4 regions of the Paraburkholderia sp. MM5477-R1 genome follow, and region 2 is predicted to be linked to each of the others. Evidence: predicted binding sites of a transcription regulator. Region 2 holds the regulator's gene; each other region holds the start of a gene.

Region 1 (7,161 bases), 1.5 Mb from region 2:
CGCCGATGGACACCCCGACACGAACGGGCGTGCGACCCGATTCACCGCTGAGGTGGCGCAGGCCTCCCATTGCTTCTGCCACAACGCCAAACCCCGGTCGGTCACGGTAGGGACCAGTTTGGCCGTAGCCGGATACCCGAAGCATGACCAGACGCGGGTTGAGAGCATGGAGTTCGTCCCAGCTCATCCCCCAGCCTTCGAGCGTTCCAGGGCGGAAGTTCTCGATGAGAACGTCGCTCACGGCGATGAGCTTGCGAGCGACGTCTTGCCCTTCCGGCGAGCGCAGGTCGAGTGCCAAGGACTCTTTATTGCGGGACTGTGCAGCCCACCAGACGGACGTTCCCTCATGCAGCAGACGCCATTTGCGCAGTGGGTCACCGGTTCCCGGCGGCTCAATCTTGGTTACATGAGCGCCGAATTCGGCGAGCATCTTTCCTGCAAAAGGGCCAGCGATGAGCTGGCCCATCTCCAGCACGCGAATGCCTTCAAGCGGCTTTTTCGTCACGGTTGTCTCCTGTGAAGCGTCGTATAACCGATGCTTCACTGTGGGACAATCCGCGTGAACTGAAAATCGATGAATTTTCAAGCACCCTTTCCGGTTTGGAAAGGGTCGGCGCGCACTACGCGTCGGTGCGCCCGGCCATGAAGTTGAAAAGGCGGGTAGCTTCGGGCGACAGAGCGTCGACCGAGCGAGCACCGATGAACAGCGTTCTGTCCGCCCAATCGTCTAAAAGATGAACTTGGCGTAGTCCGGCGGCTAGGATTTCGTTGCGAACTGCGGCCTCCGGCAGAACGCCGATGCCCAACCCTTGCTCAATCATGCGGCATATCCCGTCGAAGCTGCTGACCTGAATACGTACCTTAAGCGTTCGCTCAGCGGAGAATGCAGCGGCTAGCAGTCGGGCCAGCAGTGAACTGCCTTCGTTGAGGCCGACGTACTCATAGTCGAGAGTGTCGACGAACCAGACACTTTGCTGAGCTGCAAGGGGATGATTATTCGGTACGAGAAGCACCAGCTTGTCGCGTCGGTAGACAGCCTTCTCGATACCCAGAGCTGGAACATTGTCGGCAAAGATGCCGATGTCAGCCTCGCCGCCACGCACTGCTGCGATGATGTCGCCGCTCAGGCGCTCTTCAAGCGAAATCTTGACGCTAGGGTTGTCAGTGAGAAACATTCGAACGTCGCGTGGGAGGAACTGCACAATAGCGGATGTGTTCGCCCACATTCGTACATGTCCTCGGACTCCCGTCGCGTAATCGCTCATCTCTGTGGCCATGCGATTGACGCGTTCAACGACGTGCCGTGCATGCGCCAAGAGGCCTTTGCCCGCACCCGTTAGTTCCACTCCCCGAGGTTGCCTGACCAGAAGGGAGCACCCGGTGCTTCGCTCCAAGTCGGCAACCCGCTTACTCACCGCTCCTAACGTAAGGTTTGTACGTTCAGCCGCCTTCGTAAGGCTCCCGAGCTCGGCGACCACAATGAAGAGCCGCAGCGATTGCAGGTCGTAATGGAAGTAGTTCGACATGGTCAGGCGAACCGCGTGAGGTAGCCGAGGGAAAGCGCATTGTAGTCCTCACACTCTGACCTACGGTCGCTGGTCTTATTCGAGGTATGGAACCGCACCCAAGAAGAGTGGCTCAGCGAGAAGCCTCAGAAACCATACCGAGCCGTCTACGACGATGCAACGAAGGACTTTGGCCGACAAGGAAGTTCGTTCTCTGGCGCCCATTGTGGTTCAAAACTAACTTTTCACCTCGCACGGCAGAACGTCGCGTCGTGCTGGCCGCGGCGCCGGCACTCCGCGCAAGGGACCGAGTTCCGCTTCTTTCGCGCTAGCCGTGGTTGTCAATCCACGCGCGACACCACGCAAGACCTGCTGATTCTGCCTCTTCATCAGTATCGAATGCGTCGAGCACCCCAGACGCCGCCACGACCTTCGAGTCGCGCATAATTGTGCCGCTGCTGGCGAAGCACTCCGGTCGCAAGATGTCGTCCTGCTGAAGGATGGCATGCCCCCACAGGGTGTATCCACGGTATTTGTCAGTCTGCATCTGTCGACCCTTGTCGGTCCTCCGTCCGCTTCTCATCAATGATTGCCTAAACTCGAGCGGCTCGACAAGTATCTACTGCTTGAGCCGTGCAGTGTCGATTCCTGCCATCTTCAACGTAGCGTCAATCACCTTCAGCTCTTGGCCGAAATCAAGCGGCCATTCCTCACCGTCGCATCGTACGGTCATGCCGTTATGCATCGAAATCAGATGACGCGCTTTGAACAGGGCGTCCACAAGCTTTGATTCCCGTTCGGCTTCCCGAACCCATTCGTCTGCTCTCATGTTGAAGTCTCCCTCTGGATAAAGCACGCGGCCAACATCCGCCTCCGAGCGAACGCATCTGCTGCATTGTCGGACTGTTTCTGGGCACGTCCATCGTTCAACCGCAAAAAAGTGTCAGTTCACTCGCATGGATTTGCGTGTACGATACTGTATAAATATACAGGTTTTTGTGCTGCCAATGTCTACCGCTACCGTGCTTGCTGAGGAAATACACCCATCGCTGTGGCGGGCGTCGCAGCTCGCCCGTAGTCGCGGCAGGGTCGTCGAGACTGGGTATCCGGCGCTGTCAGCGGAACTGCCGGGTGGTGGATGGCCAGTTGGCGCGCTAGTCGACCTGCTCGTCCAGCAGGCCGGCGTAGGCGAACTCCGGCTGCTGCGTCCGGCGCTCAGCGCGGCTGGACATCGACCGGTCGCGTTCGTGCAGCCGCCTCATACCCCTGACGGACTGGGGTTGAGTTACATCGGGCTTTCTCTGGACCAGGTGCTTCGCGTAAAGACGCCGAAAACCGCGGATGCATTGTGGTCGGCGGAGCAGATTCTTCGTGCCGGCAGTTGCGGCGCGCTGATTTTCTGGACGCAGTACGCACAGGCTTCATCGCTTCGACGTCTGCACCTCGCTGCCCAGTCATCGGAAACGCTTTTCATCATGGTGCGGCCACTGGCCTCTGCGCAGGATGCGTCACCTGCGTTGTTGCGGCTAGCACTCAGACCATCAGCCGATGGCCTGACTGTGGACATTGTGAAACGACGAGGGCCTTCACGCGCAGAGCCCTTGTCGATTCCCCTTCAACCAACCCCTGTTCTGATTTCACGACATGCGCGTCTTTTTCGCCGTTCATCTGCCGAAGTTGCCGCTCGAGGTCTTCAGACCGAAGTGGTCACCTGAGCCTGCTCACGGCAGCGCCGTGCTCGAGAAAGACAAGGTCATTATTGCGGACGCTACCGCCCGCACGGCAGGTGTGCGTCTTGGGATGAAGCGCGGCGGGGTGCTTACTTTGTCGCCCGAAACGGAAATGCACGAGCGCGACATGGGTCGCGAAGGCGCCGCGCAGCGCGAGGTTGGCATCGCACTGATGCGCTTTTCGCCTGAGGTTGCACTGCTCGATGAGGCCACAGTCGTGGTCGAGGTCGGCGCGAGTTTGCGCCTCTTCGGTGGCTTGCTTGCATTGAGTCGTGAAGCGAAAGCCGTCCTTGGTGCTCTCGGTTTCACCGCGCGCATCAGCGCGGCCCCGACGGGCCAGGGCGCCTGGTTGCTCGCGAAGTACGGGAATCGTCGGGTATTGAAACTCGCGTCGCTTGACCATCGTCTTTCCGCACTGCCGATGGTCGCGGTCCCTGAGGTCCGTCGCTTTTTCGACTGGTTCAATGGCCTTGGCTGCGAGACCATCGCCGACATACGGCGCCTGCCTCGCGCAGGGCTGCAACGCCGGTGTGGCGAGCACCTTCTGGATTCTCTCGACCGGGCCTTCGGCACGGCGCCCGAACTGTTCGACTGGCTTGAGTTGCCGCCGACGTTCACCTACTGGGCGGCCTCATGACCGCGAGCAGGAACTTCTGCTGAGCGGATGCAAATGCGTATCATGAAAGGACAAAACGGAGGCATTCATGTGCTACTCAGCCCAGGTTCTGGCGGACTACCGGAAATTCGTGCGCGCCTTTGGCGCCCTAATGGACATTCACGAGTTCGCCCGTCTGTTTTTTGAGCGCGCCGAAGGCATCAGCAGAGCGAAGATACCAAAAGCCATGGAAGATGCCTTTTCCGAACCACAGGATGATGCGGAGCGCGAAATCAACGCTCTCATTGCCCGGTTCAAATCGGCGCAGGCGACGACACTGGAGCAGGACCTGTTCAAACAGCGCAAGCGACTAGCCGACGCCGAACGGACGTTGCAGACAAAAATCACCAAAGCAGCGACTGAAAGCCAGCGAATCGCCACCGACAAAATTGCATGGACCAAGGGAAAACTTGAAGACTTGCAACGAACCGACCTGCAACCGCGGGACTCGCGCATTTTTCCGGGCAACTACGCACCCGTGATGGTTATGGAAAATGGCCAACGGGTCGTGAAACCCATGCGTTACCAGTGCCGGATTGCTGGAAAGCCCGCGTTTTACGACACCAAATACCCCGGGACTTACAATGCGCGCCGGGATAGTCTTGAAGGTTTCTGGGCACCATGCTTTGGACGTACGCATGCCGTCCTTCTTGTTGAAGTTTTCTACGAAAATGTGAGCAAGGCGAAGTTCGAAGGCACGTTACTGGAGACTCACGAGCGCGACGAAAATGTCGTTCTCGAATTCCGTCCAAGCAACGGCGAGCTGATGCATGTGGCCTGTCTTTGGTCACGATGGAGCGCGCCGGGCCAGCCCGACCTCCTTTCGTTTGCCGCCATTACGGACGAACCTCCTCCGGAGATAGCCGCAGCAGGGCATGACCGGTGCATCATTCCCATCAAGCCGGAGAACGTCGATGCGTGGCTCAACCCCAATCCAGAAGACGTTGCTGCGCAGTACGCGATACTCGACGAGAAGGTGCGTCCCTACTACGAGCACAAACTCGCAGCTTGAGACGAGGAGCATCGTGTGTGAATACTGCAATGACCGGGCGGTGCAGCGGCTCAACGAAGGGAATTTTAGAGACTAAGTTCTCCATTCGGCTGCAGGGGCTATTACGCTAATTTTGGTATCCGGGGTGGCGCAACTTGCGATGTTGGAGGTAGCAAAATGAGTAGCTATGAAGAATTGGTGAAGCAGCGGACCTTCTTGGAATTTCAAATTTACTGCGCGAGGGCGGAAGGGGAATTGGACGTAGAAGCAATTGATGCATTCTTTAAAGAACTTCCCATAGGCCACGCTCGCGAACATATAAATCGCATTCTTGACAAGGATAGAACTGCGCCCGCTCTAGGGGTGCAGTGTCGAAAGAATCTTTTGAACTGGTTGTCCGATAACCCCGAGGAACTTGTACATGTGCCGATTGGTGCTTCCTGCAATTGTGGTGCCGTTCACTTTGCTGTCGACGCCGCACCTACGGAACTCGACCGGTGCGGATGTGCCACGTGCTGGAGATACGGTGCGCTGTGGGCATACTACGACGAACAGGATGTGTCGTTCGCCGTCGACAACGGCGAGACCGAAAGTTACATTGGTATGTGCAACGGGCGCACGCTGACCTTTAATCGATGCCGCCGGTGCGGCTGTGTCACGCATTGGCGAGCGATGGACGGACGTGAGCCACGCATGGGTGTCAATGCGCTCATGATGGAGCCCGACGCAATCGAGGATGCGCTGCTCGCTGCGCAACGGTAGGCCGGTTGATTGAGTCCAATGAAGCGTCAGCATTCTCGGCCGCGGTGGTCCTGAAGGTCCGGCGATTTGCAACATCGTCGATTCGTGATAACCCAATCAGGCATCCAGACCATCGACAGGCAGTGGCTGTATGAGAGTGCCGTCTCTCATACAGAAAGAATGCGCCTCGTAGGAGGTCAGACCATGTGGAGGAGACTTACACTGATTTACGAGCGTGTAAATCGACTTGTGTCGGTGGTCAGCCGGCGCGCAGAGCCGTAGCCGAGAAACTCGCGCATATTTCCGGCCACTATGCCCCCCGCCATGGTCATGGAGAACGGGCGAGTCGTCGTCAAACCGATGCGCTATCAATGTCGGATTGCGGGCAAGCCGGCGTCGTACGATGTGAAGTATCCTGGCACCTACAATGCGCGCCGGGATAGCCTCGAAGGTTTCTGGGCGCCATGCTTTGGACGCACGCATGCCGTCCTTCTTGCCGAAGTTTTCTACGAAAATGTGAGCAAGGCGAAGTTCGAAGGCACGTTACTGGAGACTCACGAGCGGGATGAAAATGTCGTTCTCGAGTTTCGTCCGAGCAACGGCGAGCTGATGCATGTCGCGTGTCTGTGGTCACGATGGAGCGTGCCGGGGCAGCCAGACCTGCTTTCATTTGCCGCCAAAACGGGTGAACCTCCTCCAGAGGTAGCCGCCGCAGGACATGACCGGTGCATCATTCCTATCAAGCCGGAAAACATAGATGCATGGGTCAACCCAGACCCGAAGAACCTGGTGGCGATGTACGGAATTCTTGATGACCGGGACCGGCCATTCTACGAGCACCGACTTGCGGCATAGCGATTGTCTACGCAGACATCGTACCCCGGCGAACCAGAGGTGCCTGCGCCGGCCTGATGACGGCCTTGCTTGTCGCGGTTGGATTCGGCGCTCTCTTCCAACGCCGAAGGAGGAGCGGTGGAAGTACCGGAGAACCACCAGGCAATGTTCGCGGCAAGGACAAGCCGTGAGCGGGCCCCATTGAAGAGCCGGGAGGGCGGCGACGCGGTGTTGTGATTTTTGGTGATACACCGCTTTAGTCAATGCACTAGCCTTTTCTAGCGCGACCGTGGCATATTGCGACCACATTTATGAGGAGGCCACTTGATGGCAACGACTTTGGAAGCAATGCAGGCGAAGGTTAAAAAATTGCAGGCCCAAGCGGATGCGCTGATTGCAAAGCAATCGTCGGGCGTCATCGAAAAGATTCGCGAGTTGATGGCGAAGCACGGCCTGACCGCCGCTGACATTTACGCGCACGTTGGCAGCAAGCGGCGCGCCACGAAGGCAGTTGTTAAGACCATGAGCAAAGGCAGTGTTGCTGTGGTCAAGTATCGCGACCCGAAGAGTAGTGCAACCTGGACCGGACACGGTCGGGCACCAAGCTGGATTGCCGCCGCGAAGAACCGAGACAAATTCTTGGTTGACGGAAGTACAGCGACGGCGAAGCCGGCTCCTGCCAGCAAGGCGAAGGCGGCTGGCAAC
Region 2 (7,161 bases):
GGGCAGTTGCGAGATCGGAAAGAACACGCCGGAGAGCAGCAGCATCGGCGTGAGCACGAGCGTCTGATAGAACATGAAAAAGTCGTACGACGGCGCGAGCGCCGTCACGATCATCGCGAGGCTCGCGAACGCGAGACCGGCCAGCACGATGACCGGCAGCGCGAGCAGCATCGACGGAAAACTCGCATAGCCGAGCGCGCCCGCCACCAGCATGATCGCCACACCCGACAACACCGATTTGCTGGCGGCCCACACCACCTCGCCGAGCACGATATCGCCGAGCGTGAGCGGCGTATGCATGATCGCCTCCCACGTGCGCTGCACGTGCATGCGCGAAAAGCCCGAATACATCGACTCGAAGCTCGCCGACATCATCACGCTCGACGCCACCGTGCCCGCCGCGAGGAACGAGATATACGACACGCCGTCGACGTGCCCGACCATCAGCCCGAGCCCGAGGCCGAGACCGAACAGATAGATCATCGGATCGGCGAAGTTGCCGAACATCGATGCGATCGCGAGCTTTTTCCACACCAGGTAATTGCGGCGCCACACCGCGATCCAGTTCGTGGCATTGGCGGGGAAGGCACCGAACGGTTCTTGCGCCGATGGCGTGCCGTCGTGGGTTTCGTAAGTACGTGCGTCCATCAAGTGTCTCGCTATGGGTTCAGTCCTGCATTTCGCGACCGGTGAGCCGCAGAAACACATCCTCGAGATTCGCCGGCCGATGCAGATAGCGCAAATCGGCGCGCTGCTTGAGGCGCATATGCACGGGCTGCGCGTCGCTCACATAACAGAACAGCGTCTCGCCGCTGATCTCGGTGCGCTCGGCGAGCGGCGCGAGTTCGTCGCGCAACGCAAACGGATCGGGGCCGTAGATCTCGATCACGTCGCAGCCGATTTCGGACTCGATCAACTCGCGCGGCGCGCCTTCGGCGATCTTGCGGCCTTCCTCGATCACGCACAGTCGATGACAGAGCCGTTCGGCTTCTTCCATGAAGTGCGTGGTCAGCAGAATGGTCTTGCCGCGCGCGAGCAGCGAGCGCAGCCGCTCCCAGATCAGATGGCGTGCTTGCGGATCGAGACCGGTGGTCGGCTCGTCCATGATCAGCACGTCGGGATCGTTGATCAGCGCGCGCGCGAGCGTGAGGCGCCGCTTCATGCCGCCCGACAGTTCGCTCACGCGCGCGTGCGCCTTGTTCTCGAGGCGAGCGAATTCGAGCAGACCCGGCACCGCCGCGCGACACTGCGCGGCGCTCATACCGAAGTAGCGACCGAATACGAGCAGATTTTCGCGCACCGTGAAATCGGGATCGAGGTTGTCGAACTGCGGCACCACGCCGACGCGCGAGCGCGCGAGGCGCGCGCGGCCCGGGATCGGCTCGTCGCACAGCCGGATCGCGCCGGCGTCGGGCGCCGCAATGCCGAGCAGCATGCGCAATGTCGTGGTCTTACCGGCGCCGTTGGGGCCGAGCAGCCCGAAGCATTCGCCGGTGTTCACATGAAACGACAATCCGTCGACGACCGTTTTTTCGCCGTAGCTTTTCCTGACCTGATGGAATTCGATGGGGGCGGTGGGCATGGCTCGAGCAAGGCTCCGGAAAAAGACACAACGTACGCGCACGACACACAACATACCTGCGATGCACGCATTGCGCACGCGAAGCCGCTTACTCCAGGTATCGGATCGCTGATGCGAGCGGGTGTCCGGGAACGCGTCATGCGCAGGGTGCGATGCGCTCGTCGGTGTCGATTCGCGCCGCTGATTGGCGGTGGCACGACTGGCACGTCAACCGGCCCGCAGTGTGTCGACGCAGCGTTCGCAAACGAAGTTTTGCATTGCGGCATCCGTGTGCAAACACTGCGTCGGGTCGCCCAACGCTTGTGCAGACTGGATCGGCATGCACCGAGTATGCACTTAGCGTTTTCCATCCCTTGCAAGCCGAATTGCGGCGCACCATGATTGATTCAGACCGCGCTTTCCGCGCGAATGGAGAAAACAGATGGCGAGCTACCAGAAAATCCTGTTGTGCTACGACGGCTCGCGCGAAGGCCGCAAAGCCCTGCGTTGCGGTGCCGATCTGGCGTTGGAACTGAAGGCGGAAACGCATCTGCTGTCGGTCGTCGACATGCGTTCGAGCATCGCGCAGAGCGCGGGCCTGTTGACGGACGTCGCCTGCAGCAGCTTCGAAAAAACGGCCCGCGAGATTCTGCAGGAGGGCGTGAACTGGCTGACCGAGCGAGGCGTGAGCGCGCAAGGGCATTTCGCATTCGGTCATCCGATCGACGAGATCGCCAATCTTGCCAACGAGTTGCAGGTCGACCTCGTGGTGGTGGGTCATCGCTGCAGGACTGGTTTGTCGCGGTGGTGGATGGGGGCGGGCAACACGCCGCTGCTCGACCGCGTGTCGTGCAGCATTCTGGTGGCGTGCTCGTCCGCGCAGGAGCAGCAGCAGGCGGCTGCGGCGTAATGGGCTAGTGAGGGACGCGAAGCCGCGCGCCCCGTTATCTAGTCCAGATGTGAATAGGCCCTGTCGAGTGGCCGGCCCCGATGGCCAGCCACGCATCCCATCCGGCCAGGCTTCGATCTCACTCGTTCAGATTGATCGCCGCGAGTTTCCACGTGACCAGACCTTCGCGACGAAAGATTGCCGAATAATTCGCGTTACCTTCGCCACGCCGGTACGTGATGACAAACTCGTTGAGACTGCGATAGCCGGCCGTGCTTTGACGCCCGGGCGGCGGTGCGCTCGCCTGCGTGGTGGTGTCGCCCGCGGCTGGTGCGGCCGGCGGCGCGGACGGTTGCTCGCCCGGCGTGCCACGCGGCGGCATGCCGTTCAGCAGCGCCGCGACGCCGTCGGGTGTCGCATAGGCATCGACGAGCGGGCCGATCAGCGTCACGCCGATCACCGCGCCGATCGTGGCCATCTTGTTGCCGGCATCCGCCTCGAGCCGGCGTGTCAGCATGGCGCCCACCTGTTGCTTCAGGCTATCGCGTAGCGCGGGAAAGTCCACGTACTGATTGACGGTTTGCACGTCGCGCGCATCGGCGGCGCGTTTGAGATTGTTCACCGCGAGATACGGTGACGCATAAATAAAGCCCAGCGCGGCAATCACGATCACCACGATCAGCGTGATCAGCAGCGGCCGGGTGGCGCTGCCCTGTATGCGTTTCCGAATTGTCATCGAATGGGACTCCACGTCAGTGATGATCTAACGTCGACCACGGCGAGGACGAAACGATCCCATCCCACGCGAATCTCTGAACATCCGAAGTGCTTGTTGCATGCGTACTCAGGATTCGCTCACGCTTCGAACACCGCGCCGTGCACGTTGGCTTCGTCGGCTATGCAGCGATCGATCATACGGCATACGGCGTCGACCGTGCCGACCATGATCAGTCGCGACGGTCCATGATAGACCCGCACCGGCGCGCGACGCGCGGGCTCGGCGATGTTCAGCGCCGAATTCAGCGACACGCGCGCGAACGCCGGCAACGACGACGGCAGACCGGAAGCTTCGGCAGCCGCGTCGAACAGCGACGGCGTGCGCGCAGCGGGCGCCTCGATTAGCGCGCAGGGCGTGAGCTTGCGCAGATGGCGCAGACGGCCGAACTGGCGAAAGGGCAACAGGCGGGCAAGGCGTTCCATGAGTCTCTCCAGGCGATTCGGCGTAAATGCAGGCGTAAATGCGGCTTGGGTCGGAAATGCAGGCGTAAATGCGGCTTGGGTCGGACAAACCGGCGCAAGCGTTCTGGCGACAGCGAAAGATCAGAACTCGCTGGGGCGGATCAGCCCGACCGCGATCCCTTCGAGCGCGAAATCGGCGCTGCCGGTTTCCACGAAGATGTTGTCGTAATCGGGGTTTTCGGCGATCAGTTCGATGCCATTCGGCCGGCGCTTCAGACGCTTGACCGTCACGTCGTCGCCAAGCCGCGCAATGATGATCTGGCCGTCCTTCGCTTCGGTGCGCTTTTGCACCGCGAGCAGGTCGCCGTCGAGAATGCCCGCGTCGCGCATCGACAGGCCGCGCACCTTCAGCAGGTAGTCGGGCTTGCTCGAGAACAGCGCCGGGTCACACGCGTAGTGCTGCGAGATATGTTCCTGCGCGAGGATCGGGCTACCCGCCGCGACCCGGCCGATCAGCGGCAACGACAACTGCATCAGGCCCGCATGCGGCAGGGTGAACTGATACGGCGCGTCCTCCTGCCCGGACAGCAGGCGGATGCCGCGCGACGCGCCGGCCGCGAGTTCGATCACGCCCTTGCGCGCCAGCGCGCGCAGATGCTCTTCTGCGGAATTGGCCGAGCTGAACCCGAGTTCGGCGGCAATTTCCGCGCGAGTGGGCGGAAAGCCGGTGCGTTCGATCGCGCGGCGGATCAGATCGAAAACCTGCTGCTGTCGTGCGGTGAGTTTTGTCATGGCCACTGTATGTATGAACAGGTGACTGTATTTTTATACAGTATTCGGCGCATTTCAAGCTTTACTTTAAGTTCGGCGCAAGGGCCACGCTGGGGCGTCGTTTATCGGCGACATGACGGCGTTGTCGGCGTCCCAACCGCCGGCGCATCTGTCGTTACCACTTTTGAGCATTAAAAAATGAAGAAACATTATTTTTAATAATGAAAGCGCTTCGATAGACTGGCCTCCGGTTGGCGCTCATGTGCACGTGACCGCGACGCAGAACAACACCAGACGCTCATCAGCGGACCATCACGCGGAGAAAAATTGAAATGAACCATCGGCATATGGGGCTTGCGGCTCGAACCAGAAAACTGATCGCGGCGCTCGCCGTCGGCGCGGCCGGTGCGCTCGGCATGTTGGGCGCAAGCGGCGTAGCGCACGCCGACACCACGCTGTTGAACGTGTCCTACGATCCGACGCGCGAGCTGTATCAGGACATCAATCAGGCATTCGGCAAGGAATGGAAGGCCAGGACCGGCGAAGCCGTCACCTTCAGGCAGTCGCACGGCGGCTCGGGCGCGCAGGCTCGCTCGGTGCTCGACGGACTGCAGGCCGACGTCGTGACGCTTGCGCTCGCCTATGACATCGACGCGCTCGCGAACAAGGGGCTCGTCGACAGGAACTGGCAAAAGCGTCTGCCGGACAACGCATCGCCGTACACGTCGACGATCGTGTTTCTGGTGCGCAAGGGCAACCCGAAGCACATCAAGGATTGGGATGATCTGGTGAAACCGGGCGTGTCGATCGTGACGCCGAATCCGAAGACCTCGGGCGGCGCGCGCTGGAATTATCTGGCCGCGTGGGCGTACGCCGAGCATCAACCGGGCGGCAACGACCAGAAGGCCAGGGAGTTCGTCGGCAAGCTGTACAGGAACGCCGGCGTGCTCGATTCGGGCGCGCGCGGCGCGACCACGAGCTTCGTGCAGCGCGGTATCGGCGACGTGCTGATCGCGTGGGAAAACGAGGCGTTCCTGTCGCTGAAGGAGTTTGGTCCGGACAAGTTCGAGATCGTGGTGCCGTCGGTGAGCATTCTGGCCGAGCCGCCGGTCGCGGTGGTCGACAAGGTCGTCGACAAACACGGCACGCGCAAGCTGGCCGAAGCGTATCTGAACTTCCTGTATAGCGAGCAAGGTCAGGAGATCGCCGCGCGCAATTTCTATCGTCCGCGTTCCAGCAAGGTGCCCGCCGATCTGACCGCGAAGTTTCCGAAGCTGAAGCTCTACACGATCGACGATTCGTTCGGCGGTTGGACCAACGCGCAGAAGACCCATTTCGCGGACGGCGGCGTGTTCGATTCAATTTATCAGCCGCAGTAAGAACCACCGCCTGAATCACAGCCAGGGGCAAAAGGGCGCGCCCAATGGGCGCGCTTTCGGCTAACCGGGGTCCGGTGCCCAGCAGTGCGGCAGTACCGCAGTACGGCAGCACGGCAAAACGAACAACCGCGCGAGCATCAACCATGAACGAGTATCCAGCATGACCACGTTGACCTTCCGCAAGCCGAGCGCATTGCCCGGTTTTGGCCTGACACTCGGCATCACGGTGGCTTATCTGAGCCTCGTGGTGCTGATTCCATTGGCGGCGACCTTTCTGAAAACCGCGACGCTCGACTGGGATCAGTTCGTGCGCGCGGTCACGTCGCCGCGTGTGCTCGCGTCGTATCGGCTGACGTTTTTCTCGGCGCTAGGCGGCGCGCTGATCAACGCGGTGTTCGGCTTTCTCGTCGCGTGGGTGCTGGTGCGCTACACGTTTCCGTTCAAGCGTATCGTCGATGCGGTCGTCGATCTGCCATTCGCGTTGCCCACCTCGGTGGCGGGCATTTCGCTCGCGGCCGTGTATGCGGGCAACGGCTGGATCGGCCAGTTCCTCGCGCCGCTCGGCATCAAGATCGCGTTCACGCCGGCGGGCGTGCTGGTCGCGCTGACGTTCATCGGCCTGCCGTTCGTCGTGCGCACCGTGCAACCGGTGCTCGAGGAGTTCGAGCGCGAGCAGGAGGAGGCAGCCGCGTGTCTCGGCGCGTCGCGCTGGCTCACGTTTCGCCGCGTCGTGCTGCCGGCCGTGTTGCCGGCGCTGCTGACCGGCTTCGCGCTCGCCTTTGCGCGCGCGCTCGGCGAATACGGCTCGGTAATCTTCATCGCCGGCAATGTGCCGATGAAGTCGGAGATCACGTCGCTCCTGATCATCACGAAGCTCGAGCAATACGACTATGCGGGCGCGACGGCGCTCGCGGTCGTGATGCTGGTCGTGTCGTTCCTGATGCTGCTGTCGATCAACACGCTGCAGTGGTATCTGCAGCGGCGCACGAGCCGCGGCAAGACGGGATCGGCGCCAGTGGCCACGAGCGTCGCCGCTATCGGTGGAGGTGTGCAATGAGCCGCGTTCCGACCCACCCGGCGAGCGTGGCGCGTCGCCCCGATCCGGTCAGCGAGCCGGCGCTCGTGCGCTGGCTGCTGATCGGCCTCGCACTGCTGTTTCTCGCGCTGTTTCTGGCCGTGCCGCTCGCCGCGGTGTTCTACCAGGCGCTGAACAAGGGGCTGCGTTTTTACTTCGAAGCGCTCGCCGATCCGGATGCGCTGTCGGCGATCAAACTGACGCTGCTCACCGCGGCGATCGCGGTGCCGCTGAACCTCGTGTTCGGCCTTGCGGCGTCGTGGTGTATCGCGAAGTTCGAATTCCGCGGCAAGGCGCTGCTGACCAC
Region 3 (7,161 bases), 1.8 Mb from region 2:
CCGCACCGCCCGAGATCAGCGCGCCGGCGTGGCCCATGCGCTTGCCCGGAGGCGCCGTGACGCCAGCGATGAAGCCAACCACCGGCTTCTTCATGTTGTCCTTGATCCACTCAGCAGCGTTCGCTTCGTCCGGACCGCCGATTTCGCCGATCATGATGACGGCGTCCGTATCCGGATCGTCGTTGAACATCTTCATCACGTCGATGTGCTTCAGACCGTTGATGGGGTCGCCGCCGATGCCGACTGCCGACGACTGGCCGAGGCCGATCGCGGTAAGCTGGCCGACTGCTTCGTACGTCAGCGTGCCCGAACGCGACACGACGCCGATGCGGCCCTTGCGATGGATGTGACCCGGCATGATGCCGATCTTCAGCTCGTCCGGCGTGATCGTGCCCGGGCAGTTCGGTCCGAGCAGCAGCGTCTTGCGGTTTTCGCGACGCATACGGTCCTTGATCTCGATCATGTCGCGGACGGGAATGCCTTCCGTGATACAGATTGCGAGATCCAGGTCGGCTTCGACTGCTTCCCAGATTGCGGCGGCAGCGCCTGCCGGCGGAACGTAAATCACCGACACGGTCGCGCCCGTCTCAGCCTTGGCTTCAGCGACGCTCGCGTAGATGGGGATGCCTTCGAAATCTTCGCCGGCGCGCTTCGGGTTCACGCCCGCGACGTACGCTTCGCGGCCGTTTGCGTATTCACGGCAAGCACGCGTGTGGAACTGACCGGTCTTGCCGGTGATGCCCTGCGTGATGACCTTGGTGTCTTTGTTGATCAGAATCGACATGTATTGACCTCTGTTCGTTTGGCGTCGCGCGGTAGCGCCACTCGGCGCGATGCTTCACGCCTGTGTCGCTTGCGCGCCGCCACTCGTAAACCTGGCAAATGAGCTGGTAAATGCGCCGTGGACAGCTGGCTTACGCCTTGCCCGAAGCAGCCGCGACGACCTTCTGAGCCGCCTCTTCCATGCTGTCCGCCGAGATGATCGGCAGGCCGGATTCGGCGAGCATCTTCTTGCCCAGGTCTTCGTTCGTGCCCTTCATGCGGACCACGAGCGGCACCTTCAGCGACACGGCCTTCGACGCCGCGATCACGCCTTCCGCGATCACGTCGCAGCGCATGATGCCACCGAAGATGTTGACCAGAATCGCGGTCAGGTTCGGGTTCTTCAGCATGATCTTGAACGCTTCGGTGACCTTCTCGGTCGTAGCTCCTCCGCCGACGTCGAGGAAGTTCGCCGGTTCGCCGCCGAACAGCTTGATGGTGTCCATCGTTGCCATTGCGAGGCCGGCGCCGTTCACCAGACAGCCGATGTTGCCGTCGAGCGAGATGTACGCGAGGTCGAACTTCGACGCTTCGATTTCAGCCGGATCTTCCTCGTCCAGATCGCGGTACGCGACGATTTCCGGGTGACGGAACAGCGCATTCGAGTCGAAGTTGAACTTCGCGTCGAGTGCGATGACCTTGCCGTCGCCGGTCAGGATCAGCGGGTTGATTTCGGCGAGCGATGCGTCGGTTTCCCAGAATGCCTTGTACAGGCCTTGCAGGATCGCGCGAGCTTGCGGGATCGAAGCGTCGGGCACGCCGATCTTCTTCGCGAGGTCGTCTGCTTCCGAGTCCTTCAGGCCGGTCGACGGATCGACGGCAACCTTGTGGATCAGCTCAGGCGTCTTTTCCGCGACTTCTTCGACGTCCATGCCGCCTTCGCTCGACGCCATCACGACGATCTTCTGCGAAACGCGATCGATCACGAGACCGACATACAGTTCCTTCTTGATGTCGGCGCCTTCTTCGATCAGCAGGCGGTTCACCTTCTGGCCTTCCGGACCGGTCTGGTGCGTGACGAGCTGCATGCCGAGGATCTGGTTCGAGTACTCGCGAACCTGTTCCAGCGACTTGGCGACCTTGACGCCGCCGCCCTTGCCACGGCCACCCGCGTGGATCTGAGCCTTCACGACCCACACCGGGCCGCCCAGCTCTTCCGCGGCCTTGACCGCATCATCCACCGAGAAGACCGGCTTGCCGCGCGGTACCGCGACGCCGAATTTCCGCAGGATTTCCTTACCCTGGTACTCGTGAATCTTCATGCGTGATTCCCTTCAGTCTGAGAGTTGGATAGAACTTCGATTCCGTTGCCGCCGTTCAGGCCGACGCGTCGCCGCTTCGTTCGCGGGCCGCCGCGCCGTCCGACGGGGCCGCACGTTCCGCCGGACGCGGTGCATGACCATACCAGCGCGGATAAAACTGTTTCACCGCCTCGCCGTCGAAACGCAGCGCGTGGCAGCGTCCCAGCTGGAATGGCGGTTTGTCGTTGGAATGCTCGCCTGTGCCGTTGGACGATTCGTCTCCGGAACCCGCGTTCGCGCCCGGCGTGCCGTCATCGGTGTTCCATACGTCGCCGGCGAACGCCTGGATCGCGGCGGTCGGCAGGATCGCGCACAGCTCGGTGAGATGCGTGCAACCGGCCGTGCCGGCCAGCAAACGGGCAGCATCGCGACGGAAGTTGTGGAACAGATTGAGCCCGATGAGGGCACGGTAGGCGGGATTGCTGGCTTGGCACAACCCTGGATAGGGCACCCAGTCGGACGACGCCTCGGCGTTGACGACATTGAGCTTGCGATCGATGGTGATGCGAAGCCAGAGTTCATGGATCGGCTGACCATTGGGCCGGACACCCGACGCAAGCGCCACATCGCGTGGCTTTTCGTCGGTCAGGCACGCTTCCACATCCCACAGGCCATCGGCTCGCTCGTAAGCTTCCGCTCTGATTGCGCGACGATGGCGCAACTGACGGGACACTGGCGGGGAGAGCGACATGCGGGAAGGAAAGGCCGGATTGGAAAACTTCTGGAGTTTAGCATAACGGGTATTTGGGACAGCCCCGATTGCGCACGGCCTGGCGCCAGATTATGGCGCGGTAATTGCCCTACCCGTCGAGACTGGCGTGTTAGTCGCCGTCCCCGATGTCGTCGATACCCTTCAGGATCTTGCCGATCGTCGCGCCGGAGAAGCCGCGCGACGCGAGAAAGCGCGCCTGCTTCGCGCGCTCGGCCGGCGTTTGCGGCAACTGGCCGAACTTCTTGCGCCAGACCGCCTGGGCGCGCGCGAGTTCGGTTTCGCGCAATTGCACGCTCGCCTCTTCGACGAGCGCCGGGTTGAGCGCGTGTTGCTTCAGTTCGCCGAGAATGCGGCTCGTGCCGAGCCGCGATGCGCGCCGATGGATCAGGCTTTCCGCGAAGCGCGAGTCGGATAGCCAGTTTTCGGCCTGCAGCGCGTCGAGCACCGTGTCGAGCGAATCGGTTTCCTCGACGTAAGGCTTCAGCTTGCGGGCGAGGTCGGCGCGGCTATATTCGCGGCGCGACAGATAGCCGAGCGCGCGCGCTTTCAGCGAACGGGCGGGGCGTTGGGATTTTCTGTTGTCGTCTTTGTCGGACTGGCCCGGCTTCTCTTCGCCGGGTTGGCGACGCGAGCGGGTGTAGGTGACCTCGGAGGGGATTGGGGAATCGAGTCCGGAGGAATCCCGGCTGGACGACGCTGCAGCGGGCGCAGACCGCGTACGCTGCGGGCCGCGGCCCGCGGCGCGGTCATGTGCGTCGAACGGTTCGAACGGTTCGAACGGATCGCCGGACTCAGGCGATCCGTCCGCCGCGTCGCGCGGGCCGTCCGGATAGCGTCCGGAGTCGAAACCGGACAGCGGCCGGCCTTTGCGTATCACTTGATGCTTACTCTTCTTCGCCCGCGACTTCAGCGTCCGCGCCGGTCACGGCGTTCGCCATCGCGGTAACGCCCAGCGATTCGCGGATACGGTTCTCGATTTCGCGAGCGATATCCGGATTTTCGCGCAGGAATTCACGCGCGTTGTCCTTGCCCTGACCGATCCGCTCGCCGCTGTAGCTGTACCATGCGCCGGCCTTGTCGACGATCTTCGCCTGCACGCCGAGGTCGATGATTTCGCCCTGACGCGAGATGCCCTCGCCGTACAGGATGTCGAAAATCGCTTCACGGAACGGCGGCGCCACCTTGTTCTTGACGACCTTCACGCGGGTTTCGTTGCCGATCACTTCGTCGTTCTTCTTGATCGAGCCGATGCGGCGAATGTCCAGACGCACCGACGCGTAGAACTTCAGCGCATTACCGCCCGTGGTGGTTTCCGGGTTGCCGAACATCACGCCGATCTTCATGCGGATCTGATTGATGAAGATCACGAGGCAGTTCGTGCGCTTGATCGTGCCGGTCAGCTTGCGCAGCGCCTGCGACATCAGACGCGCCTGCAGACCCGGCAGCGAGTCGCCCATTTCGCCTTCGATTTCCGCCTTCGGCACCAGCGCCGCGACCGAGTCGATCACGATCATGTCGATCGAGCCCGAGCGCACCAGCGCGTCGGCGATTTCGAGGGCCTGTTCGCCGGTGTCCGGCTGCGAGACCAGCAGGTCGGCGACGTTCACGCCGAGCTTGCCCGCGTATTGAATGTCCAGCGCGTGTTCCGCGTCGATGAACGCCGCGGTGCCGCCGAGCTTCTGCATTTCGGCGACGACCTGCAGCGTCAGCGTGGTTTTACCGGACGATTCCGGACCGTAGATTTCGACCACCCGGCCACGCGGCAAACCGCCGACGCCCAGTGCAATGTCGAGGCCGAGCGATCCGGTGGAGACCACCTGGATGTCTTCGACTGCCTCACCTGCGCCGAGCCGCATGACCGACCCTTTGCCGAACTGCTTTTCGATCTGCGCGAGCGCGGCGGCGAGAGCCTTGCTCTTTTCAGCAGTCAGTCCAGCCGAGCCTTTCTTGCTTTCTTCCATGAATCGTCCTTTGCTATGATGAACGGCGTCTGAGGCAGGTGTGCACCCGTGGTTCCACTCGAATTGAGCGGAATCTCCAGGACATCACACGAAACGCAGACACTGTATAAAAAAACAGTAGTTTTGGCAAGCGCGATTGTGATGCGAACGCGCATCTTTTACTGTCGCATCGCCCCAACTACCCACAATAATGTTCGGAGACCGCTGCGCGCCGGGGCAACCCCGCGGTGCCGGCAAAGCCAGGCTGGCGCATCATGCGAATTCTGATTGCCGAAGACGACAGCATACTCGCGGATGGTCTGGTTCGATCACTCCGCCAATCGGCCTATGCGGTCGATCACGTGAAAAGCGGCGTAGAAGCCGATACCGCGTTGTCAATGCAGACGTTCGACCTATTGATCCTCGATCTGGGCCTGCCGCGCATGTCCGGGCTCGAGGTGCTGCGCCGCCTGCGCGCGCGCAATTCGAACCTGCCCGTGCTGATCCTGACCGCCGCCGATAGCGTCGACGAACGCGTCAAAGGCCTCGACCTCGGCGCCGACGATTACATGGCCAAGCCCTTCGCGCTGAACGAACTCGAAGCGCGCGTGCGCGCGCTGACACGGCGCGGCGCGGGCGGCGGCCCGACCGTCGTGCGGCATGGCTCGCTGTCGTTCGATCAGGTGGGCCGCATCGCCTACGTCAACGACCAGGCGATCGATCTGTCCGCGCGCGAACTCGGGCTGCTCGAAGTGCTGCTGCAACGGATCGGCCGGCTGGTCTCGAAAGAGCAGCTCGTCGACCATCTATGTGAATGGGGCGAGGAAGTCAGCAACAACGCGATCGAAGTCTACGTGCACCGGCTGCGCAAGAAGATCGAACCGAGCGGCGTGCGCATCATCACCGTGCGCGGGCTCGGCTACTGTCTCGAAAAAGCGGCGCCGCCGGCGAATGCGAGCGCGCCCGCCACCCCGGCCGGCTCCGAGCCTCAGACGGCACAAGCGGCACAAGCGGCACAAGCGGCACAAGCGGCACAAGCGGCACAAGCGGCACAATCGTCCACCGCGCCGTCGTCCACCGCGATGCCGGCGAGCCACCACTACAAATAGAGGCCAGCGATGTCCGCACGCGCTGATCGCGCCACGGCGCACGCTGCGGACCTCGACGAGGCGCGCGACGCGCGCTACGCCAATCCGTTCGCCCCGCCCGACGAAACCGAAGCCGCCGCCGAAGCGCGTCCGCGCTCGCTGTTCGGCGAAATTCTCGACTGGATGCTCGCGCCGCTGCTGCTGCTGTGGCCGATGAGCCTCGCGGTCACCTATCTGGTCGCGAAGTCGATCGCGAACGGGCCGTTCGACCGCGCGCTCGAAACCGACGCCTACGTGCTCGCGCGCCAGATCCATCCGGTCAATGGCGTCGCGGAGCTGTCGCTGCCCGAGTCGACGCGCGATTTCCTGCGTGCCGACAACGTCGACAGCGTGTTCTTTCAGGTGCTCGGCACGCGCGGCGAGCTCGTGGCCGGCGAGCGCGACATGCCGCTGCCGCACGAGGAGGACCGCCCGCCACCGGGCCTCGTCGAATTCCGCGACGACGTGCTGCGCGGCAACGACATCCGCGTCGCCTACACGACCGTCGAGTTTCCGCAGACGCCGGGCGCGCAGGCCGTGCTCGTGCAGGTCGCCGAAACGCTCGACAAGCGCAGCCAGCTCGCCAACGACATCATCAAGGGCGTGATCCTGCCGCAGTTCGTGATCCTGCCGCTCGCGATCCTGCTAGTGTGGTTCGGACTGTCGCGCGGGCTCGAGCCGCTGCATGCGCTGCAGGCGCATATCCGCGCGCGCCGGCCGGACGATCTGTCGCCGCTCGAAGCGCGCCGCGCGCCGCCGGAAATCGAGCCGCTCGTCACGTCGTTCAACGATCTGCTCACGCGCCTCGAACAGAACATGGAGTTGCAGAAGCGCTTCATCGCCGACGCCGCGCATCAGATGAAAACGCCGCTGGCCGGCCTGCGCACCCAGGCCGAGCTCGCGCTGCGCCAGAACGCGTCGGCCGAGGTTCGTCGCTCGCTCGAACAGATCGCGACGAGCTCCGAGCAGGCCGCGCGGCTCGTCACGCAATTGCTCGCGCTGGCGCGCGCGGAGAACCGTCGGTCGGGGCAGATCTTCACGCCGCTCGAACTCGGTGAACTCGCGCGCAGCGCGGTGCGCGAATGGGTGCAGGCCGCGCTCGCGAAGCAGATGGACATCGGCTACGAAGCGCCCGACGAGCCGGTCGAAGTCGCCGGCAATCCGGTGATGCTGCGTGAAATGCTGTCAAACGTGATCGACAACGCGATCCGCTATACGCCGGCGGGCGGCCGCATCACCGTGCGCGTGCGGCACGACGC
Region 4 (7,161 bases), 1.3 Mb from region 2:
GCCCGACAGCACGAAGTCGCCAAGGCTTACTTCTTCGTCGACTACACGGTCCAGCAGACGCTGGTCGATCGCTTCGTAGCGCCCGCACAACAGGATCAGACCGGGTTCGGCCGCGAACTTCATCACGCGCTCGTGATTCAGTGTGGCGCCTTGCGGCGACATCATCACGACGCGCGCCGCGCCGATGCCCTGCTCCGACTGCGCCGCCTTCGCGGCACTGATCGCGTCTTCGAGCGGCCGGGCCAGCATAACCATGCCGGGGCCGCCGCCGTATGGGCGATCGTCGATCGTGCGGTAGTTGTCGGTCGTGAAATCGCGCGGATTCCACGTACGCAACCCATAGCGCTGCTGCTTCGCGGCCCGGCTGGTGATACCCCAGTCAGTCAGCGCGCGGAACATTTCTGGAAAGAGCGTCACGACATCGAACTGCATCGCTCTCCCCGCTCAACGATAGATTTCAATAGTCAGCTTCCCAGTCGACGACGATATGCTTTGCCGCCTGGTCCACCGTTTTGACAAAGACGCCGACGAACGGGATCAAACGCTCGCCTGCGACCGGCTTGCCGTTTTTGTCGATAGCCGGATATTCGATGCGCAGCACCGACTGCGCGCCGTTGTCGATCATGCTGGCGACTTTGCCGAGGTTGAGCCCGGCGAGATTCACCACGTCCAGGCCGATCAGATCGACCCAGTAGAATTCGTCGGCTTCGAGCGCCGGAAATTCGCTACGGCCGATGTATACGCGGGAACCGCGCAAAGCCAACGCCGTATCGCGGTCAGCGACGCCACCCAGACGGGCGACCACGCTGTCGCTATGTGTTTTGGCCTGCAAGGACGGCGCCGATTTGCGCTCCTGGCCTTTCAGCAGCCACCAGCGTTTCGCGCTCAGCAAGACGTCGCCGCCTTGCCCGGCATCCGCATGCGCGGCTACCTTGACCCAGCCTTTGAGACCATAGGCGTCGACGATTGCGCCGACTTCGACCGCATCGGCCGGCCAGCTTGCCGCCGTTTCGATGCGCATTTCTGCAGCTTCGAAATCGGCGTTCGCGGCATTGGCTTGCGCCTCTTTCGCCTTGCCGTCGGTTCGTTCGACCGGCTTGCGGACGAATGCACCGAACGACGCCTGACCAGACGCCTTTGCGCGCGAAGCTGCCTTGACGCTACCAGAAGTGCCGGAATCACGCTCAGACATCGAATAACCTCGACAACAACTTCGCAGCCTGCTTTGGCGTCTGCTTCAGTAAAACAAATTGCGCATCGGACTGCTCACGCGAGTTGCGCGAGCCGCCGGCCGAACCGACGACGATACGCCTGCGGGCCGCCATATCAAGCAGCCGGCTGCGCCTTTTGCGCTTCCTTCACGAGACGTTCGACGGTCGGCGACAGTTGCGCGCCAACACCTTGCCAGTACGTCAGGCGATCCTGAGCGATACGCAGGGACTCGCCCTTCGTAGCGACCGGGTTGTAGAAACCGACGCGCTCGATGAAGCGGCCGTCACGACGGCTGCGCGAGTCGGTGGCGACGATGTTGTAGAACGGGCGCTTCTTGGAGCCGCCGCGAGCCAAGCGGATGATGACCATACTAGAATCCTTGAAAACCGGGGTTCGGAACGACTGAAACACGCGATTATAGCGGGAAACCGACGCCATAACAAACACTTACCGGGATAAACTGCGGAACCGGGCTGCACCCACCTTCTACAAGAGGTGCGAGAACCCGTTCAAACGCCCGAATTACCTGAAGGAGCGCCTGTGCAACGCCAGCCGAAACTCCCGTTTCCGTTCGCCTTTTGTGCCTTTTTCGTACGCTTTGCTGGACTTTCGCGCACCTCGTGCAGCCGGATTCTACGTGCGGTAGCGGCCGCGGTTATCGCCGCGCAGGCGTTGACGGCAATCGCCGCGCTGCCCATCGAGAAAATCAAGCTGCCGCCGGGCTTTCACATCGAAGTGTTGTCGGACGAGGTGCCGAGCGCGCGCGCGATGACGTTGTCGCCCAAGGGCATTCTCTACGTGGGCAGCGACGATGGCCATGTGTATGCGCTCGAGCTGCGGAACGGCCGCGTGACGGGTCACCACGTGATCGCGTCCGGGCTGCAGATGCCCGCCGGCGTCGCGTGGCGCGACGGCGCGCTGTATGTGTCGGCCGTGTCGAAAATCGTGCGCTTCGATGCGATCGACTCGCACCTGAACGATCCGCCGAAACCGGTCGTTGTCACCGACAAGCTGCCGACGGACACGCATCACGGCTGGAAATTCATCGCGTTCGGCCCGGATGGCAAGCTGTACGTGCCGCAAGGCGCGCCGTGCAACATTTGCCAGAGAGATCCGGACCGCTTTGCGATGATTGGCCGCATGAACCCGGACGGCAGCCACTACGAGGTCGTCGCGCGCGGCATCCGCAATTCGGTCGGCTTCGCGTGGCATCCGGTCACCCACGAACTGTGGTTCACCGACAACGGTCGCGACCTGCTCGGCGACGATATTCCGAGCGACAAGCTCAACCGCGCGCCGCATGTCGGCATGAACTTCGGCTTTCCGTACTGTCACGGCGGCGACACGCCCGACCCCGAGTTCGGCAAGGATCATCCGTGCAGCGAATTCACGCCGCCAGTGGTCAAGCTTGGCGCGCACGTGGCGGCGCTTGGCATGCGCTTCTACGACGGCCCGATGTTTCCAGCCGACTACCGCAACAATATCTTCATTGCCGAGCACGGCTCGTGGAACCGCAGCAAGAAGGTCGGCTACCGCGTCGTGCGCGTGATCACCGACCCTGACGGCAGCCACGCACGCCAGCAGGTCTTTGCCGAAGGCTGGCTGCAACCCGGCGAATCGGTCTGGGGCCGCCCCGCCGACGTGTTGCCGCTGCCAGACGGTTCGCTACTGATCAGCGACGATACCGCCGGCGCAATCTATCGCATCACGTATTCAGCGCCGTAACGCGCGGATGCACGCATGCCCGGCTGAACTCACCCTGAGCCAGGTCCGGCGCATCTCGCCGCCCCGCTTTCAGCCTGGGCGATCGTCCTCCACGTGACCACCCGCGCGCCGCAGGCGTAGAATGCGCGTCGGTCCGCGCCCCCGCGGCGCGCCGCTCCTTTCGACCGCCCGTCACTCTGCCCACGCGTTCATGCCCACCGCTGCCTCGACTTCCCCGCGCTTCAGATCCAAGACGCTCACCGCCGCGTTGGCGTTCCTGTTCGGCAGCCTCGGCGCCCACCGCTTCTATCTGTATGGCACCCGAGACATCTACGGCTGGGCGCATCTACTCGGCACGCTGATCGGCATTCCCGGCGTGATGCTGCTGGTCGCGACCGAGCGCGCGTCGATCCTGGGCTGGGTGCTCGCGCCGATCGGCGCGGTTTCGCTGTTTGCCGCGTTTCTGGCGGCGCTCGTCTACGGGCTGCGTCCTGATCAGAAATGGGATGCGCAATTCAATACCCACACGCAACGCAAAAGCCGCTCCGGCTGGACGGTCATTTTCGTCGTGATCTTTTCGCTGCTGATCGGTGCGTTTCTGCTGATGACCGGTCTCGCGCTCGCGTTCCAGACCTACTTCGAAAGTCAGGTCGAAGCGGCCAAAGCGATTTCGCAGTAATGCCCCGTGGCGGGACCCGCAGACGTTCCTGCGCGCTAGAAAAGCCTCAGTTGCGGATTGTCGCGCGCCGGTGCGCTCACCTGCTCGGCGCGCGGCGGCTCGATCCGGCGGAAATGCGACATGTCGAGAATGCCGCGGTCGCGCCCGTTCAACCCTAACCGGCGCACGGCCTTGTGAAAGCGCTGCCTGAGCAGATCCGCCCATAAGCCCTCTCCCTTCATGCGGGTCGAGAACGAAGAATCGTAATCCTTGCCGCCTCGCATGTCGCGCACACGGCTCATCACGCGCTCGGCCCGATCCGGGAAATGTGCGCCCAGCCAATCCTTGAACAGCGGCGCGACCTCCCACGGCAGCCGCAGCACGATATAGCTCGCATTGCTGGCGCCCGCTTCGGCGCATGCTTCGAGCACGCGCTCCATATCCGGTTCGGTGACGAACGGGATCACCGGCGCGATGCTGACGCCGACCGGAATGCCCGCCTCGCTGAGCGTCCGGATCGTGCGCAGCCGGCGCGACGGCGTGGCCGCGCGCGGTTCGAGCGTGCGCGCGATGTCGGCGTCCAGCGTGGTGATAGTGATCGCCGCCATGAATTGCCCGCGCCCGGCCATCGGCGCAAGCAGGTCGATGTCGCGCTCGATCAGCGATGATTTGGTGATCGCCGCGAACGGGTGGTTGCGCTCGCTGAGCACCTCGATCACGCGACGCGTAAGACGCAAGTCACGTTCGGCCGGCTGCCATGCATCGGTGGCGACGCCGAGCGCGATCGGCTCGGGTACATAGGACTTCTTCGACAGTTCCCGCTCGAGCAGTTCGGGCGCGTTGATCTTCGCGTAGATGCGGCTTTCGAAATCGAGCCCGGGCGACAAGCCCAGGTAGCTGTGCGTGGGCCGCGCGAAGCAATAGATGCAGCCGTGTTCGCAGCCCCGGTAAGGATTCAGCGACACATTGAACGGAATGTCCGGCGACGCATTGCGTGTGAGGATGGTTTTTGCGCGCTCCTCGAACACCTGCGTGCGCAGGACCTTCGGCTCCCCGTCTTCGTCGGCCGTCTGCCAGCCGTCGTGGACGGCTTCGCGCCGGTCGACTTCGTAGCGGCCTTGCAGGTTCGTGACCGCGCCGCGCCCCTTGCGAGGCGCCGGCGGCGCGATCGGAAATTCGGGAATGTCAGGGGTGTCGGGGTCATCCACGGCGGGCCACGCAAAGCAAACACAAACGGGAGGCGCCAAAGGAAAGCGGCGCAAAATACCTGTATAAATATACAGTGTTTACGCCGTTTGTCGAGCACTTCGTTGGTCGCTTGATGCGCGTCCAACCCCGTCAGTGAACCGGCACCTACTCGCCCACCGCGATCGTCAGCGTCTCCTTGATTTCCTCCATCACCACATAGCTCTTCGACTGCACCGCGCCCGGCAGCTGCAGCAGGATATCGCCGAGCAACTTGCGGTAATCGGCCATTTCGCCGATGCGCGCCTTGATCAGATAGTCGAAATCGCCCGACACGAGGTGGCACTCGAGCACCTCGGGGATCTTCTGCACCTCGCGCCGGAACAGATCGAACATGTTGCCACTCTTGTGATCGAGCGTGATCTCGACGAACACGAGCAGCGCCGCGCCCAGCTCGGCCGGGTTCACGCGGGCGTAGTAGCCGGTGATCACGCCGTCGCGCTCCATCCGCTTGACGCGCTCGATGCACGGCGTCACCGACAGACCGACCTGCTCCGCCAGGTCCTTCATCGCCATACGGCCGTCCTGCTGCAGGAGCCGCAGGATCTTGTGATCGAGCTTGTCGAGAGCCCGCACGGGCTGGCGCTGGGTACGCATGGTGTTTTTTCTAAAAATGATGAAAATACAATAACAAAACCTGTCTCACAGTTAATAGTATAGCGGTTAACACTGGGCAAACGGCATTTCACCTCACATTGCAGCTCGTCGAATCGAATCAGATCGAAGCTCCGACGAGCGCCTTGCCTTCACTCAATTTTTGGATATCTGGAGCAGCTATGCGAGTCGTCGTTTTGGGCAGTGGCGTCGTCGGCGTGACGAGTGCGTATTACCTCGCGCGCGCCGGTCACGAAGTGACCGTTATCGATCGCGAGGCCGGCCCGGCGCTCGAAACCAGTTTCGCCAACGCGGGCCAGATCTCGCCGGGCTACGCTTCGCCGTGGGCCGCCCCGGGCGTGCCGCTGAAGGCCGTCAAGTGGATGTTCCAGAAGCACGCGCCGCTAGCGATTCGCGTCGACGGCACCGCGTTCCAACTGCAATGGATGTGGCAGATGCTGCAGAACTGCACGGCGCCGCGCTATGCGGTGAACAAGGGCCGTATGGTGCGGCTGGCAGAATACAGCCGCGACTGCCTGCAGGCGTTGCGCGCCGACACCGGCATCGAGTACGAAGGCCGCACCGGCGGCACGCTGCAGGTATTTCGCACGCAACAGCAGTTCGACGGCGCCGCGAAAGACATCGCCGTGCTGCAGGAAGCCAACGTGCCATACGAACTGCTGACGGCCGACGAACTCGCCAAGGCCGAACCAGCCCTCGCCGCGGTGTCGCACAAGCTCACCGGCGGCCTGCGCCTGCCCGGCGACGAAACCGGCGACTGCCAGATGTTCACGACGCGCCTCGCGGCGCTCGCCGAGGAACTGGGCGTCAAGTTCCGCTACAACACGTCGATCGACGCGCTCGCGATGGCGGGCGGCCGCATCGCCGGCGTGCAGTGCGGCAGCGAACTCGTGCGCGCGGATTCGTTCGTGGTCGCGCTCGGCTCGTATTCGACGCGCTTCCTCGATGGCATAGTGAAGATTCCGGTCTATCCGCTGAAGGGCTATTCGATCACCGCGCCGATCGTCGACGCGGCTGCCGCGCCGGTGTCGACCGTGCTCGATGAGACCTACAAGATCGCGATCACGCGCTTCGACGACCGAATTCGCGTCGGCGGGATGGCCGAGATCGTCGGCTTCGACAAATCGCTGCGCCAGGCGCGCCGCGAGACGCTCGAGCTTTCTGTGAATGACCTGTTCCCGGGCGGCGGCGACACGTCGAAGGCGACGTTCTGGAGCGGTCTGCGGCCGATGACGCCGGACGGCACGCCGATCGTCGGCCGCACGCCGGTGCCGAACCTGTTCCTGAACACCGGCCACGGCACGCTTGGCTGGACGATGTCGTGCGGCTCGGGCCAACTGCTCGCCGACTTGATGTCGGGCAAGCAGCCCGCGATTCGCGCGGACGATCTGTCGGTGCATCGCTATCTCGGCGAGACCGCGGGCGAGCATCGGCCGGCGTATGCGTGAGTTTGAGTGCGTGCGCTGACGCGGCCCTGGCCGCGGCGCAGGCCGCAACAAACAGCAGCCGGACAAACAAACGGCGCCTCGCGGGGCGCCGTTTGCATTTCAATGTGCTGCCGCGATCGCGGCCGGCATCGAGGCATGCTCAGAACTGGTCTTCCGACAAAGCCAGCACGCCCTCGCCCCCCTTCGCGCTGACGATCGCCACTTCGAGCGCCGCCGCCTGCGGCAGCACGTGCTCGGCGTAGAACCGCGCGGTCGCGATCTTCGCGTCATGAAACGCTG

Evidence for each region. Region 2 encodes LexA, which represses DNA repair genes until DNA is damaged. Its sites were predicted from a motif close to ACTGTATNNNNATACAGT; they were not measured.
Region 1: imuA (translesion DNA synthesis-associated protein ImuA) is a predicted target of LexA. The motif match lies at 2,481-2,498, and genes of this name have one in related genera.
Region 3: recA (recombinase RecA) is a predicted target of LexA. The motif match lies at 4,898-4,915, and genes of this name have one in related genera.
Region 4: OKW35_RS32060 (PA0069 family radical SAM protein) is a predicted target of LexA. The motif match lies at 4,841-4,858, and genes of this name have one in related genera.

Annotation. Positions count from the first base shown of each region.
Region 1 covers NZ_JBNDMC010000007.1:511,378-518,538, forward strand. Annotated here, with positions in the region: gene OKW35_RS31200 (CaiB/BaiF CoA transferase family protein) at 1-505, opposite strand, end outside; gene OKW35_RS31205 (LysR substrate-binding domain-containing protein) at 621-1,526, opposite strand; gene OKW35_RS31210 (hypothetical protein) at 1,834-2,052, opposite strand; gene OKW35_RS31215 (hypothetical protein) at 2,125-2,334, opposite strand; gene imuA (translesion DNA synthesis-associated protein ImuA) at 2,513-3,220, shown strand; partial or broken gene OKW35_RS31225 (Y-family DNA polymerase) at 3,150-3,854, shown strand; gene OKW35_RS31230 (SOS response-associated peptidase family protein) at 3,940-4,902, shown strand; gene OKW35_RS31235 (GFA family protein) at 5,059-5,643, shown strand; partial or broken gene OKW35_RS31240 (SOS response-associated peptidase family protein) at 5,908-6,477, shown strand; gene OKW35_RS31245 (H-NS family nucleoid-associated regulatory protein) at 6,784-7,161, shown strand, end outside.
Region 2 covers NZ_JBNDMC010000007.1:1,991,488-1,998,648, reverse strand. Annotated here, with positions in the region: gene OKW35_RS38020 (ABC transporter permease) at 1-648, opposite strand, end outside; gene nodI (nodulation factor ABC transporter ATP-binding protein NodI) at 668-1,582, opposite strand; gene OKW35_RS38010 (universal stress protein) at 2,004-2,471, shown strand; gene OKW35_RS38005 (DUF2939 domain-containing protein) at 2,590-3,186, opposite strand; gene OKW35_RS38000 (hypothetical protein) at 3,306-3,650, opposite strand; gene lexA (transcriptional repressor LexA) at 3,771-4,421, opposite strand; gene OKW35_RS37990 (sulfate ABC transporter substrate-binding protein) at 4,733-5,779, shown strand; gene cysT (sulfate ABC transporter permease subunit CysT) at 5,940-6,836, shown strand; gene cysW (sulfate ABC transporter permease subunit CysW) at 6,833-7,161, shown strand, end outside.
Region 3 covers NZ_JBNDMC010000007.1:206,872-214,032, reverse strand. Annotated here, with positions in the region: gene sucD (succinate--CoA ligase subunit alpha) at 1-784, opposite strand, end outside; gene sucC (ADP-forming succinate--CoA ligase subunit beta) at 915-2,084, opposite strand; gene OKW35_RS29785 (DUF2889 domain-containing protein) at 2,140-2,814, opposite strand; gene recX (recombination regulator RecX) at 2,945-3,712, opposite strand; gene recA (recombinase RecA) at 3,720-4,796, opposite strand; gene OKW35_RS29770 (response regulator) at 5,051-5,884, shown strand; gene OKW35_RS29765 (sensor histidine kinase N-terminal domain-containing protein) at 5,894-7,161, shown strand, end outside.
Region 4 covers NZ_JBNDMC010000007.1:686,380-693,540, reverse strand. Annotated here, with positions in the region: gene trmD (tRNA (guanosine(37)-N1)-methyltransferase TrmD) at 1-432, opposite strand, end outside; gene rimM (ribosome maturation factor RimM) at 458-1,192, opposite strand; gene rpsP (30S ribosomal protein S16) at 1,327-1,581, opposite strand; gene OKW35_RS32070 (PQQ-dependent sugar dehydrogenase) at 1,843-2,937, shown strand; gene OKW35_RS32065 (NINE protein) at 3,128-3,595, shown strand; gene OKW35_RS32060 (PA0069 family radical SAM protein) at 3,631-4,782, opposite strand; gene OKW35_RS32055 (Lrp/AsnC ligand binding domain-containing protein) at 4,928-5,416, opposite strand; partial or broken gene OKW35_RS32050 (D-amino acid dehydrogenase) at 5,473-6,882, shown strand; gene OKW35_RS32045 (acyl-CoA dehydrogenase) at 7,022-7,161, opposite strand, start outside.